2 regions of the Sphingomonas sp. SphC10 genome follow, and region 2 is predicted to be linked to the other one. Evidence: riboswitches for the same ligand, from Rfam matches in the RefSeq annotation. Region 2 holds a riboswitch; the other holds the start of a gene.
The links. Region 2 has a riboswitch for cobalamin ahead of cobW (cobalamin biosynthesis protein CobW). Riboswitches for the same ligand answer to the same signal wherever they lie in the genome.

Region 1 (6,530 bases), 1.0 Mb from region 2:
GCTGCCTGGGCCACCGGGCGGGCCGCTGCGCCCTCCCTCCAATTCGCGGCTGCCGAAGCTGACAAAGGTGAGTTTCACCTTGTCGTGATAGCCCGGCGTGGCCTTCACATCCTCCGGCGACATGGTGCCGCCGCTGAGCAGACCGATATAGGCGAAACGGTCGAGATGCCTGGGCGCGATCAGCTTCGTCTCGAAGCCGCCCATCGAGAGCCCGGCCATGGCGCGGTGGCGCTGGTCGGACAGGGTGCGGTAATGCCCGTCGACATAGGGGATCAACTCGTCCAGCAGCACGGTCTGGAAGGGGCGGATGTCGAAACTCGCCAGACCGCCGGGCGCGCCGGGGCGAATGGTGTTGGTCATGCCATAGGTCATGACGATCAGGAACGGCCGCGTCTTTCCGGCCGCGATCAGATTGTCCATGATGAGGTTGGCATGGCCCTGATTGGACCAAGCGGTTTCATCCTCGCCCCAACCATGCTGGAGATACAGCACCGGATAGCGATCGCGCGTGTTCCGGTCATAGCCGGGCGGGGTGTAGACGAAAGCACGTCGCGGCGTGCCGGTGCTGGGCGACGGGAACAGAATTTGTTCGACCCGGCCATGCGGCACATCCTTCAGCGCATAGAAATCCGCGTCATGCGCCGGGATCTCGATGCCGCTTTCCCAGCGGGTCGAGCCATAGAAGTTCAGCGTCCCCGGATCGTTGAAGGTGCCGCCATCGACCGTCAGATGGTAATAATGAAATCCCTCGTCGAGCGGGCCTTCCGACGTTCCCGTCCAACTGCCGTCGGGGGCTTTGGTCAGGACGGTGCCGCCGCGTCCGCCCAACCCCAGGCTGACCTTCACCGCCTTGGCATCGGGGGCGGTGATGCGGAAACGGGCATAGCCCTGCGAATTGACCTGCGGATAAGACTGGCCAGGCTGGTTGAGCGAGGAGGGGCGAAAATCCTCGATTACCGCCGGTGGGGCGGTTTGAGGCGTGGTCTGAGCAGGGGCCATGGACGCGGCCATCGTCACCGTTAAGGCAGCCGCCAACAGGAGCTTCATCGATCATCCTCCCTCGTCATCCGTTGGTTCATTTCGACCATGTCGGAGAGGGGAAGGTGCCGTTTATGGCCGGATCACACAAGGCGGTTTGGCAAAAAACGTCGTCAAGACAGAGGCTTGTCGATGAAATCCTTTGCGGTGCCGCCACGTTCATCAATGGCGTGATGGTGCAGGCATCCCGGCGCATATGCCCGCCAGCGGCTCGAAACTGGTCCAAGACTACCAACCATTCCTGCAAAAATACCAGGAACGGCTTAACTTATCATAAGTTGTACCCGGCCAGATCGGTCGCATTTCGCCGCCGGTCGCATGGGAGCAACCGGGTGGCCAAAATCCTCGCAAGTATCGGCATCGCGCTCGTCGCGGTGGCGTGCACCCCGCCCTCGACGCGGATCGCCACCGGGCTGGAGCGCTATGGCCTGGACAGCCAACGTTCGACCTGTGTCGGCCAGCGGCTGGAGCGCAACCTGTCGCTGGGGCAGTTGCAACAGCTTGGTAATGCCGCCGCGGCCTATCGCCGTGACGATCCCAATCCCGGCCAGCTGACCGCAGGCGATCTGATCCGGGTCGCGGGCGAGATCAAGGACCCGAAGATCGCACTGGAAGTCGGCAAGGCCGCCGCCACCTGCGGCGTGGCTCCCTGACGCCCTTTCCTTGCATTTTCGGAAACGAATGATGAGCACGCATGCACTGCACGGCAATGCGCGCCATTTCGGTGGCAAGCTGGAAAAGACGATCGGCGATGCGGTCGACAGCCGCGACTGGAAGGTGGCGGGCGTCACCGATCAGGTTGCGGGCAGCGCGGAGCATCTTTTCGGTCGTGCCCAGTCTGTCGCGGGCGAGGTGGCGGATGCCACCCCCAGCCTGATTGAGGAAGCGCGCGAGCGGATCGGCGACGCCACCGATCGGTCGGTCGCGGCCGCGCGGCGCGCCCAGGTGAGTCAGGCCGAGGCCGACTTCGTTCAGACCAAGAACGAAGCGGTCGCCAAGGCCAAGCAGGCCGCCGATGCCGCCGCCGGGGCCGGTGCCAAGACCTCGTTCCTCCTGGTGCTCGCGCTGCTAGTCGGCGCCGGTGCCTCCGCCTTTGGCGCAACGGCGGCCAGCCGCCGTCGTCTGCGCTGAGTACCCGCGGCGGGCCGGCGTACCGGGCCCGCCGCATCCCCTTTTCGAGGAGATCGTCATGACCAAGAAGATCGCTCTGGGTGCTACCCTGTTCGCCGTCCTGACCCTGTCGGCCTGCAACACCGTGAACGGCGCGGGCCGCGACCTGCGTTCGGCCGGTGCGGCGGTGTCCGACGCCTCGGGCCAGGACAAGCCCAAGAAGTAAATTCTGATCATTCCTCCCCTGCAGGGGGGAGGACCATCCGCAGGATGGTGGAGGGGTGTCCTGCTCTCGAGAGGGCGACCTCCCTCCGTCAGGGCTTCGCCCTGCCACCTCCCCTACCAGGCGAGGATTTCTTCATGGTTTCAGGCGGCGCATCCGCCTCGACCAGTTCGACGACCTCGAAGCGATACCCGACCCAGCCGCGCTGTCGCACCGCTTCCGCCATGGCGGCATCGTTCGCCATCGCCGCCTTGCGCGACTTGGCATGGCCCCAGAAGACTTCTGTCCTGCCCCCGCCCAGATCGGCGACGATCCGCCAATAATGGGTGAAGGGCTGCGATGTCGGGCCGATCGTCTTCACATAGCCATCGGGCATCGTCGCGATCAGATAACGGTTCCTGCGTGCCATGCCGCCGCCATAGCGCAAGGACGCCGCGACCTCATCCCGCTTGACGCCCTCCATCGCCGCCGCGTAGCGATACGGGGCCGGAATGATCCGGCGATATGATCGCGCCGGTTCTCCCGACAAGGGAGATTAAAAGGGAACACGGTGAGGGGCGCAGGCCCTAAATCCGCGGCTGTCCCTGCAACTGTAAGCGGTGAGCGGCGATGCACGGATCGGCCATGGGCGCGATCCAGCCACTGGGGCAACCTGGGAAGGCGCATCCGTCCGCGACGACCCGTGAGCCAGGAGACCTGCCGGCGTCAGGTCGCTCATGCCCGGTCCAGGGGATGGTCGAGGCTAGGTCTGTTCCGACGAGCGACGCCATAAGTGGCGGAGGCGCATGGGTGGCCCTGTGGAATGCGGAAAACGGCGTGCCGCACGCAGGGCACCTGGCTGCCCGAAATCGGGCGGCAAGGCCTCGGCTTGTTCGCGACAAGACGCTATGGGCTTTGAAATGATATATCGTAACAGATTCAGACAGGTCCCTATGGTCCTGTGGGGTGGCGCGGCGCTTCTGCTGGGGGCGGCGCAGGCAGGGGCGCAAAAGGCCGAGGAGCAGGGGGGCGACGCCACCGTGCTGGTGATCGGCACGCGGGAGAAACAGGCGCTCGACACACCCAATGCCACCGGCAGTCGCCTGGGCCTGACACCGCTGGAGACGCCCGCCAGCATCGCCTCGCTCGATGGCGGTACGATCCGCGCGCGCGGCGATGTGTCGATCGTCGAGGCGGAGACGCGTGCGCCCGGCCTGTCGAGCGTCGCCAATCCGGGCAATGGCGGCACCGCGCTGGCCGCGCGCGGCTTTTCGGGGCAGGGATCGGTGCTGCAACTGGTCGACGGCGTGCGGTTGTTCCCGGCGGCGGGGACGATCACCTTTCCGACCGATCCCTGGATGGTCGAGCGGATCGACGTACTGGGCGGCCCTGCCTCGGTCCTTTACGGGCAGGGCGCACTGGGCGGCGCGGTCAATGCCGTGATGCGCGCGCCCAGTGCGCAGACCCATGGCCAGGCCGAGATCGGCTATGGCGGGCAGGACAGTTTCCGCGCCGCCGCCGGGCAGGGCGGGCCGCTGACCCCGACCCTCGGCTACCGCGTGGATGCCAGCTATCGCCGGTCGGACGGTTATGTCGATCGGGGGCGTTCGGACAGTGTCGCGCTGTCGGGGACGCTGCGCTGGACGCCGTCCTCCGAACTGGCGGTGACGGTGCGCGGCGATCATGGCGACCAGCGGCCCATGACCTATTTCGGCACCCCGCTGATCGACGGGCGGCTCGACCTTCGGGTGCGGGACCGCAACTATAATGTCGGCGACGGGCGGATGCGGTTCCGCGACGACCGCGCCTCGATCCGGGTCGACTGGACGCCGAGCAATGCGGTCAGTTTGTCCAACATCGCCTATGTCCTGACCAGCGACCGTTTCTGGCGCAACCTGGAGAATTATTGCTGGGTCGTTGCGAGCGGCGCGTGCGCGGACGGATCGACGGGCATTCCGGCCACGATCCGGCGGAGCAGCAATTACGGCATCCGCCACGACCTGACCCAATGGGGCGATCAAGCCAGCGTGACGTGGCGCACGGGACTCGCGCCGGGCATCGCCAACGCGCTGGTCGTCGGGGTGGACGCCAATCTGGTCCGCTTCACCCATGAGAACGACTTCGGCTCGGTCGAGCAGGTCGATGCGGTCGATCCCTTCGCCTTCGATCCCGGCCGTTTCCTCGATACGCAGGGAATCGCCCCGCGCTACCGCACCCGCACCACCGCGCTGGCGGTGTTTGCCGAAGATCGGGTGACGCTCGGCCCGAAATGGTCGGTGGTCGGCGGCGTCCGTTACGAGGTGGACAATGTCCGTCGTTGGACCGTCGCCATGCCGGATCGCTTCGTGCTGGAAAAGACGTTCCGCAACGCGACATGGCGCGCGGGGCTGGTCTATCAACCGGTGCCGACCCTGTCGCTCTATGCGCAATATGCTACGGGCGTCGATCCGCTGGGCACGCTGACCACCGTATCGACCGGGCAGGTGCAGTATAGCAACGCGCGCGGAAATCAGGTCGAGGCGGGGGCCAAGTGGCTGTTCGCGAACGGCCATGGCACCGCCACGCTGGCGGCCTATCGAATCGTCAAGACCGGGCTTCTCGCCCAGCGCACGCTGGCGAGCCCCGTCGAGCAGGTCGGGCAGCGATCGTCGCAGGGCGTCGAGGCGGCGGTGACGCTCGATCTGCCGCAGGGCTTCGGGATCGACGCAAACGGCACGCTACTGGATGCGCGGTTCGACGATTTCCGCTCCGGCGGCGTGGATTATAGCGGCCGCACCCCGCCGAACGTGCCCGAGGTGCTGGCCAATCTCTGGCTGCGCTGGGATGCCTCGGCGAAGCTGCAGGCGCGCGCCGGGCTGCGTTATGTCGGGCGTCGCTTTTCCGACAATGGCGAGGCGTTCCGCATCCCCGGCTATGCGACGGTGGACACGACCTTGTCCTATGCGCTGACGCCGCATCTGGCGGTCGATGTCCGTGTCTATAACCTGTTCGACAAACCCTATGCGGTGACGGCGTATGGCGACCAGCAATGGATATTGGGTCGCCCGCGCGCGCTGGACATCGGCGTCCGTGCCGGGTTCTGACCGGTCCTGGGGGAAGGCGGGCTTGCGGCTCGCCTTCCTCACCCATCGCTGGGTCGGGATCGTCACCTGCCTGTTCTTCGCCATGTGGTTCGCCAGCGGGCTGGTGATGCTCTATGTGCCCTATCCGTCGCTCAAACCGGCGGAGAGTTGGAAGGGCGCGCAACCGATCGACTGGGCGCGGGTCGGCCGACCGCCCGTGGCGCCCGATGCCCGGCGGATCACGCTGGAGATGCGCGACGCCGCACCGGTCTGGCGGATCGAGAGCCGCGATGGCGACACCCGCATCCTGTCGGCGGGCGGCGGAGCGGTCGCTCCCGTCGATGCCGCCCTCGCCGCACGCGTCGCCACCCGGTTTGCGGGCTCGGTTCGCCATGTCGAGCGGATCGTGGACGACCAATGGACGGTGGCGAACGGCTTCGACCGGCATCGCCCCTTGTGGAAGGTCGCGCTGGCCGATGCGGCGGGGACCGAATTCTATATTTCCAGCCTTACCGGCCAGCCGGTGCAGCGGACGACGCGGGGGCAGCGTGTCTGGAACTGGCTGGGCTCGGTCCCGCACTGGATCTACCCGACCGTGTTGCGCCGCGACCGGGAGACTTGGCGGCAGGCGGTGATGTGGGTGGCGGGCCCGTGCATCGCGGTCGCACTGACCGGCCTGTGGATCGGCATATTGCGACTGCGGGTGGGGCGGCGGCGCTATCGGGGCGGGCGGATGACGCCCTATCGCGGCTGGATGCTCTGGCATCATGTCAGCGGGCTGGCGGGGGCTGCGATGCTGACGACCTGGATCGTCAGCGGCTGGCTGTCGGTCGATCCGGGGCACGCCTTTGCCGGGGGCGAGGCGCCTGCGGCGGCGATGCGGGCCTATGCCGGACGGGCGGGGCAGCCGCACGACCTCGATCGGCTGGCCCGGATCGCACCGGATGCGCGCACCGTCGAGTGGAGCGGGGACGCGGGGTTCGCGCGGATCGCGATCGATCGCGCCGCGCCGCATCCGCACTGGGTGGACCAGGCGACGCTGGCCCCCGCTCAAGCCGCCGATCCGTTGCGCGCGGCGATGCTGGTGCCCGGCGGACGGCGGGTGGCGCGCGAGTGGC
Region 2 (6,530 bases):
TTCGCGCTGGCCGGTCATGCCCGCCCCGCCGCCGGTAATCGACAGCAGCCGCTCGCGCGCCGCGTCGACCTGGGCCGGATCGCGCAGCATGAAGCTGAGCTGTCCGCCGCGCACCGAGATGTCACCGATATCGATCCGCGGATTGCCGCGCCGCATCTCGGCCGCGACCTGGTCGCGCATCGTCTCCAGCCGGGTATTGGCCAGATCGCCGGTGTCCGCCTCCAGCAGCAGATAGCTGCCGCCCGCCAGATCGAGGCCCTTGTTCACGCGGGGATGCGGGATCGCCCCCCAGCTGTTCGTGACGCTCTCAGGCAGAAAGCTCGGGATCGCCAGCAGGCACAAAGCGGCCAGCAATGCGACGATGGAAGCGACCTTCCAGCGGGGGAAATCCAGCATCGGATCAGTCGTTCGCGGGCTTGGCGGTGGGATCGAGCACGTCGGTCAGCGTCGCCTTGACCACGCGGACGCGGACGTTGGGCGCGATCTCGACCTCGACCAGTTGCTCCTCGACGCGGGTCACCTTGCCGACGATGCCGCCCGCCGTGGTGACCTGATCGCCCTTCTTGACCGCCTCGATCGACGCCTGCAGCGTCTTCATCCGGCGCTGCTGCGGGCGGATCATCAGGAAATAGAAGACGACGAAGACGAGGAGCAGCGGCGCGAGGCTGAGGAACGAGGCGGCTCCGCTCGATGCGGCGGCGCCGGATGCGGCTGCCATCGCGGCGACTGGGGCGGTGATGGGAATGAACATTCGGACCCGTCTATGCTGAATGGGCACGGGTACCGGCCGACCGTTGACGATCGACAAGCCCCCATGTCGGATAGCCTGCCCGCTACCATCGCAGGCGGACAGGCGCAATGGAGAGGCGGATGTGGTGTCGGCAGTATCGCAACATCAAGGCTTGCATCGCGGAGAAAACCCGCCTAGAGGCCGCCGCTCGGTCGGGGCGTAGCGCAGCCTGGTAGCGCATCACACTGGGGGTGTGGGGGTCGCAGGTTCGAATCCTGTCGCCCCGACCAATCTTCTACTGACATCGGTGGACGAGGACGAAGCGGGCGAAAGCCCGCTTTTTTCGTTTCTGGCGTTTTCTGCTTTCACCGTGGAGTGAAGCGCGGGAGGTTTGGCTTCACGGCGGATCAAAGCGATCCAAGCTAAATGGCGGCTATAGGTGGAACCCGGTCCGGCAGCTTTGGAGCGTGGCGACGCAGAACCTACCGATCGCTTTCAGCGCTCCCACTTCCATAAGCTTGCAGCCGATTGATCGTACAGGTCCTGAAGCGAGGCGATCTGATTGTCCCGAAAATGGATTGTGAGCACGAGGTCACCATACGGCAAACTGGCCGTGCAGAGCCCCGCCTGCGAGTTTTCCATCGTGAAGCAACTCGCCAGCGACCGAGGGGGCTTCTGACCAGTCTCGGCTGGCAAATCATACGTCCAGAAAACGCCATCACTTACTCTGCGCAGCGGCTGGCCACGCCACGAAAGCGGACTAGTTGCGCAAACGGTCGAGTTGATGCGCGCCGCCGTTCCCGCCGCACGGGCACACATACGCTGCTTGCTCGCCACCCCCACTAGGTTCAGGTCAGGTAGGAGCGCTCCGGGATTAAGATAAAACGAGAACCCGTCGCGTGGATCGAGTGCTGGAAGGAAGAACGGCGCATCGTTTTCCAAAATGGCGTTTGCCTCGGGAATGTCAAAGACCCGCCCCTCTAATTGCCGCTCGGCCGATGCCGAACACCCGCCGAGCAAGCCGGCAATTGCTAAAGAAGCTGCGAAGAGCCGCCTGTCCATGCTCGTACGCTAAGAGGGATATGTACCTTCCGCAATCAGGCGAAACAGACGTCGCAGCCGATGTCCGCTATTGGGCGAAAGCCGCCGCCTCTACCGAACTGCCATTCCCGCCACCGCGATTTGCGACAGCAAATTCGCTCGTACCGCATCCGAAACCGGAGGCAATGGCCGCGCCGCCTTGCCGTGGCGCAGGCGTTCGCGGTCCTTTTCGTCCGGCTCGACGACGCGTACCCGCACCGCCGCCTTGCCGACCGCGCGCAGGCCGAGTTGTTCGGCGGCGCCGCGCGACAGGTCGATGATCCGCGACGATCCCGCGAACGGCCCGCGATCGTTGACCCGCACGATGATCCGCCGCCCGGTGTCGAGCGCCGTCACCTCGACATAGCTGGGCAGGGGCAGGGTGGTGTGCGCCGCCGTCGCCCAGCCGGGACGGAAACGTTCGCCGTTGGCGGTGCGCTTGCCTGATTCGCCGCCATACCAGCTGGCATAGCCGAGCATGTCATAGGTCGTGTCCTCGGCGGGGACATAGGTGATGCCCCGCACCGTATAGGGCTTGCCGATCCGCACCGGAAAATCGCTGACCGGCCGGTAATTGCCACCCGAACAGGCCGCGACCAGGCAGGCCGCCGCCGGTGTCCATCGGCGCATCGCTTTCCAAACCACCATAGCCTGTCGATTAGGCTTACGGCGCGGTGGTATAAAGCCGTTTGCGTGTCCGTTCGGCGCAGACTATCCCCGTGCCGACCGGCAGCGGCTTTCAGCCACGCCGCCGGACTATCGCATCGGTGCCCCTCGGGGCTTCAAACGGGAATATGGTGCAAATCCATAGCTGTCCCTGCAACTGTAAGCGGTGAGCGCGTGATGCCGGTTCCTGCAACAGGGAACAGCCACTGGAGTGATCCGGGAAGGCCGCATTGCCGACGCTTCGACCCGCAAGCCAGGAGACCTGCCGATGCGAGTCGCTCTTGCCGCGATCCAGGGGATGGTCATGGCCAGGATATATTGTATCATGCGAGCGACGCCATAGGGCGACCTGAATTGGAACCCGGCCCGGCGTGCGCCCGTCGAAGGTGGGGGACGACCGCGACAGCGGAAGGTCGGCCTGAGTCGCAACGGCGCCGTTAAGGCATGATCCGCCCATGTCCGAAGTTTCCGCCCGACCATCGTTGAAGCGTCGCGTCACCCTGCTGATGGGCGCGCTGATCGTCGTGAATATCGCCGTCTGGGGTTGGGCGCTGAGCGTCTTTGCGGGCAACAGCCTGATGCTCGGCACGGCTTTGCTCGCCTATAGCCTGGGGCTGCGCCATGCGGTCGATGCCGATCACATCGCCGCCATCGACAATGTCACGCGCAAGCTGATGCAGGACGGCCAGCGGCCGATCGCGGTCGGCCTGTGGTTCGCTCTCGGCCATTCCGCCATCGTCCTGATCGCGGCGACCACCGTGGCGCTGGCCGCCAGCACCCTGTCCGACTTCGAGGCGTTCGGCCAGAGCGGCGGGACCATCGCTACCATCGTCTCGGCGAGTTTCCTGTTCGCCATCGCGATCATGAACCTGATCATCCTGCGCGATGTCTGGACCCGTTTCCGCCGTGTCGCGCGGGGCGAACCGATGGCGGAAGCCGATGCCGACATGATGTTTTCGGGGCAGGGGCCTTTGTCGCGTCTGTTCGGGCCGCTGTTCCGGCTGATCCGGCGGAGCTGGCACATGGCGCCGCTGGGGTTCCTGTTCGGGCTGGGCTTCGACACCGCGACCGAGGTGGCGATCCTCGGCCTGTCGGGTTCGCACGCGGCGGACGGCGTGTCGCTGGCGACGATCCTGGTATTCCCGGTGCTGTTCGCGGTCGGCATGGCGTTGATCGACACCGCCGACGGGCTGGTGATGCTGGGTGCCTATGAGTGGGCGTTCGTCCATCCGCTGCGCAAGCTCTACTACAACATGACGATCACTCTGGTCTCGGCGCTGGTCGCGCTGGTGATCGGCGGCATCCAGGCGACCGCGCTGCTCGCCGAGCGGTTCGGCTGGACGGCCGGGCCGTTCCGTTATGCGGGTGCGCTGGCCGAGCATTTCAACGTGCTGGGTTTCGCCATCGTCGGGCTGTTCGTCCTGTGCTGGGGCGCGAGCTTCCTCCTCTATCGCTGGCGCGGGTTCGCGGCGATGGAGGCGCGAATTGCCAAGCCCGGCGCGGCGGGATAAATGCCGCTGATCGGAGGGTGATAAGCCGTCCGAAGATCGCGCCGGTGCCCGCAAGGGCTTTAAACGGGAATGGGGTGCAAATCCCCGGCTGTCCCTGCAACTGTAAGCGGTGAGCGAGCGATGCTGGTGCTCCTATGAGGGCACGGCCACTGGAGTGATCCGGGAAGGCGCATCCTTTTGCTTCGACCCGCGAGCCAGGAGACCTGCCGGCGTCATGGTCGCTCTTGCCTGGACCCAGGGGGTGGTCGGGGCACGGTTCTCCGTCGGGGAGCGACGAAGCCATGCGGCCGGGGCCGCATCGGTCGCCGGTTCAGCGGGGTGGACGCATGTCGCGCGCCCGTCCGTCACCGCTCCGGCGATCGGCCCCGCGTCCGCGCTCGCTCGTCCGGCGCGTCGGAGAATTACCATGCGTGACCTTTCCAAGGTCCCCGTCACCATCGTCACCGGCTTTCTGGGCGCGGGCAAGACCACGCTTATCAGCCATCTGATCCGCCATGCGGGCGGCCGTCGCCTGGCGGTGGTGGTCAACGAATTCGGCACTTTGGGCGTCGACGGCGACATCCTTCAATCTTGCGCGATCCCCGATTGCCCGGCGGAGAATATCGTCGAGCTGGCGAACGGCTGCATCTGCTGCACCGTCGCCGACGACTTCATCCCCACGGTCGAGAAGCTGCTCGCGATGGAGCCGCGCCCCGATCACATCCTGATCGAGACCTCGGGTCTGGCGCTCCCCAAGCCGCTGCTGAAGGCCTTTGACTGGCCCGCCATCCGCTCGCGCATTACCGTCGACGGCGTGGTGGCGCTGGCCGATGCCGAGGCCGTCGCGGCGGGCCGCTTCGCCCCCGATCTCGACGCGGTCGAGGCGCAGCGCGCCGCCGACCCCAGCCTCGATCATGAAACGCCACTGTCGGAGGTGTTCGAGGACCAGCTGGCTTGCGCCGATATCGTCCTGCTGACCAAGGCGGACCTTGCCGGGCCGGAGGGTGTCGCCAAGGCGCGCGAAATCATCGCCGCCGAGGCGCCGCGCCCGCTGCCGATGGTTGAGGCGGTCGACGGCATCGTCTCCGCCGAGATCGTGCTGGGGCTGGAAGCCGCCGCCGAGGACGACATCGCGGCGCGCCCCTCTCACCATGACGGCGCGGACGATCACGAGCATGACGATTTCGACAGCATTTCGGTGATGCTGGGCGAGGTGGAGAGCCCCGAGGCGATCGCCGCGCGGATCGTGACGCTGGCCGAGCAGCAGGACATCCTGCGCGTGAAGGGCTATGCGGCGGTCGCGGGCAAGCCGATGCGGCTGCTGGTCCAGGCGGTCGGTCGCCGGGTGCGCACCAGCTATGACCGCCCCTGGGGCGCGGGCGAGCCGCGCGGCACGCAACTGGTCGTCATCGCCGAGCATGACCGCATCGACCGGCCTTCGATCGAGGCCGTGCTGAAGGGCTGAACACGTGCATCTCGTCTTTCGCGAGAGCCATGGGCTGGAGGAACAGGCCGTTCCACAGGATCTGGGGCAGCGCCCCGGTGACGTGGTCGTGCTGTCCTTCTCCGACAGCGACCTCAGCGCCTTTGCGGCGGGCTGGCGGGCGGGGGGATTTTCCTGGTCGCTGCGGCTCGCCAATCTGGCGGCCTTGGTCCATCCGCTGTCGGTCGACACCTATGTCGAGCAGACCTTGGCGCATGCGAAGGCGATCCTGATCCGGCTGATCGGCGGCGCGGCGTACTGGGAATACGGCCTGCGCGAGGTCGAGCGGCTGGCACGCGAGCGGGGTATCGCGCTGGCCGTGCTGGCAGCGGATGGGCGTGAGGACCGGCGGTTGGTGGCGGCGTCGACCGTGGGGGAGGCGGTGGTGCGGCGGTTGACCGCGCTGTGCGATGCGGGCGGGGCGGATGCGGCTGCTCTGGCTTTGCGCGAAATCGTAGCGTTGTCGCCTGCGGCCCTTACCCCTCCCCAACCCCTCCCCCTGCCGGGAGAGGGGCTTTTGCTCGGCACGACTGCCCCGAGCACGCCCCTCCCGCAGGCGGGAGGGGATGGGGGAGGGCCGTCTCCACAAGTGGCGTCGCTCGTGGCCTTGCCCCTCCCCAACCCCTCCCCCTGCCGGGATAGGGGCTTTCAACTGGCCCCCCTCGGAGGTTGGTCCCCGAACGGCCCGGCCTGCCCGGCCGCCACCCTGCTGACCACAACTCGCCCCCGCATCCTCATCACCTTCTACCGCGCCTATCTCGCCGCCGCCGACCTCGAACCCATCGCCGCCCTCCACGCAGCCCTGGCCGAACGCGGCTTCGACCCCGTCGCCCTATTCATCCCCTCGCTGAAGGCCGAGGGCGCAGGCCCCTGGGTCGCGCGCTGGGTCAAGGCTCTCACCCCCGCCGCGATCGTCAACGCCACCGCCTTCTCGGCACGCGGTGAGGACGACGCCACCCCGCTCGACGGCGCGGGCGTGCCGGTGTTCCAGGTCGCGCTCGCCACCAGCGACCGGGCGGGCTGGGAGGGTGCCGCGCGCGGCCTGTCGCCCGCCGACCTCGCCATGCATGTCGTCCTGCCC

Region 1: linked by a shared signal. The riboswitch ahead of ACWKSV_RS14195 (TonB-dependent receptor) and the one ahead of cobW (cobalamin biosynthesis protein CobW) in region 2 are both predicted to bind cobalamin.

Annotation. Positions count from the first base shown of each region.
Region 1 covers NZ_CM168044.1:3,082,120-3,088,649, forward strand. The annotation lists gene ACWKSV_RS14170 (alpha/beta hydrolase-fold protein) at 1-1,047, opposite strand, end outside; gene ACWKSV_RS14175 (hypothetical protein) at 1,371-1,691, shown strand; gene ACWKSV_RS14180 (CsbD family protein) at 1,720-2,169, shown strand; gene ACWKSV_RS14185 (entericidin A/B family lipoprotein) at 2,228-2,374, shown strand; gene ACWKSV_RS14190 (hypothetical protein) at 2,463-2,780, opposite strand; cobalamin riboswitch at 2,869-3,089, shown strand; gene ACWKSV_RS14195 (TonB-dependent receptor) at 3,304-5,433, shown strand; gene ACWKSV_RS14200 (PepSY domain-containing protein) at 5,366-6,530, shown strand, end outside.
Region 2 covers NZ_CM168044.1:2,074,995-2,081,524, reverse strand. The annotation lists gene secD (protein translocase subunit SecD) at 1-396, opposite strand, end outside; gene yajC (preprotein translocase subunit YajC) at 401-718, opposite strand; tRNA gene ACWKSV_RS09415 (tRNA-Pro) at 944-1,020, shown strand; gene ACWKSV_RS09410 (hypothetical protein) at 1,226-1,792, opposite strand; gene ACWKSV_RS09405 (septal ring lytic transglycosylase RlpA family protein) at 1,883-2,440, opposite strand; cobalamin riboswitch at 2,559-2,760, shown strand; gene ACWKSV_RS09400 (HoxN/HupN/NixA family nickel/cobalt transporter) at 2,932-3,987, shown strand; cobalamin riboswitch at 4,013-4,212, shown strand; gene cobW (cobalamin biosynthesis protein CobW) at 4,394-5,431, shown strand; gene cobN (cobaltochelatase subunit CobN) at 5,436-6,530, shown strand, end outside.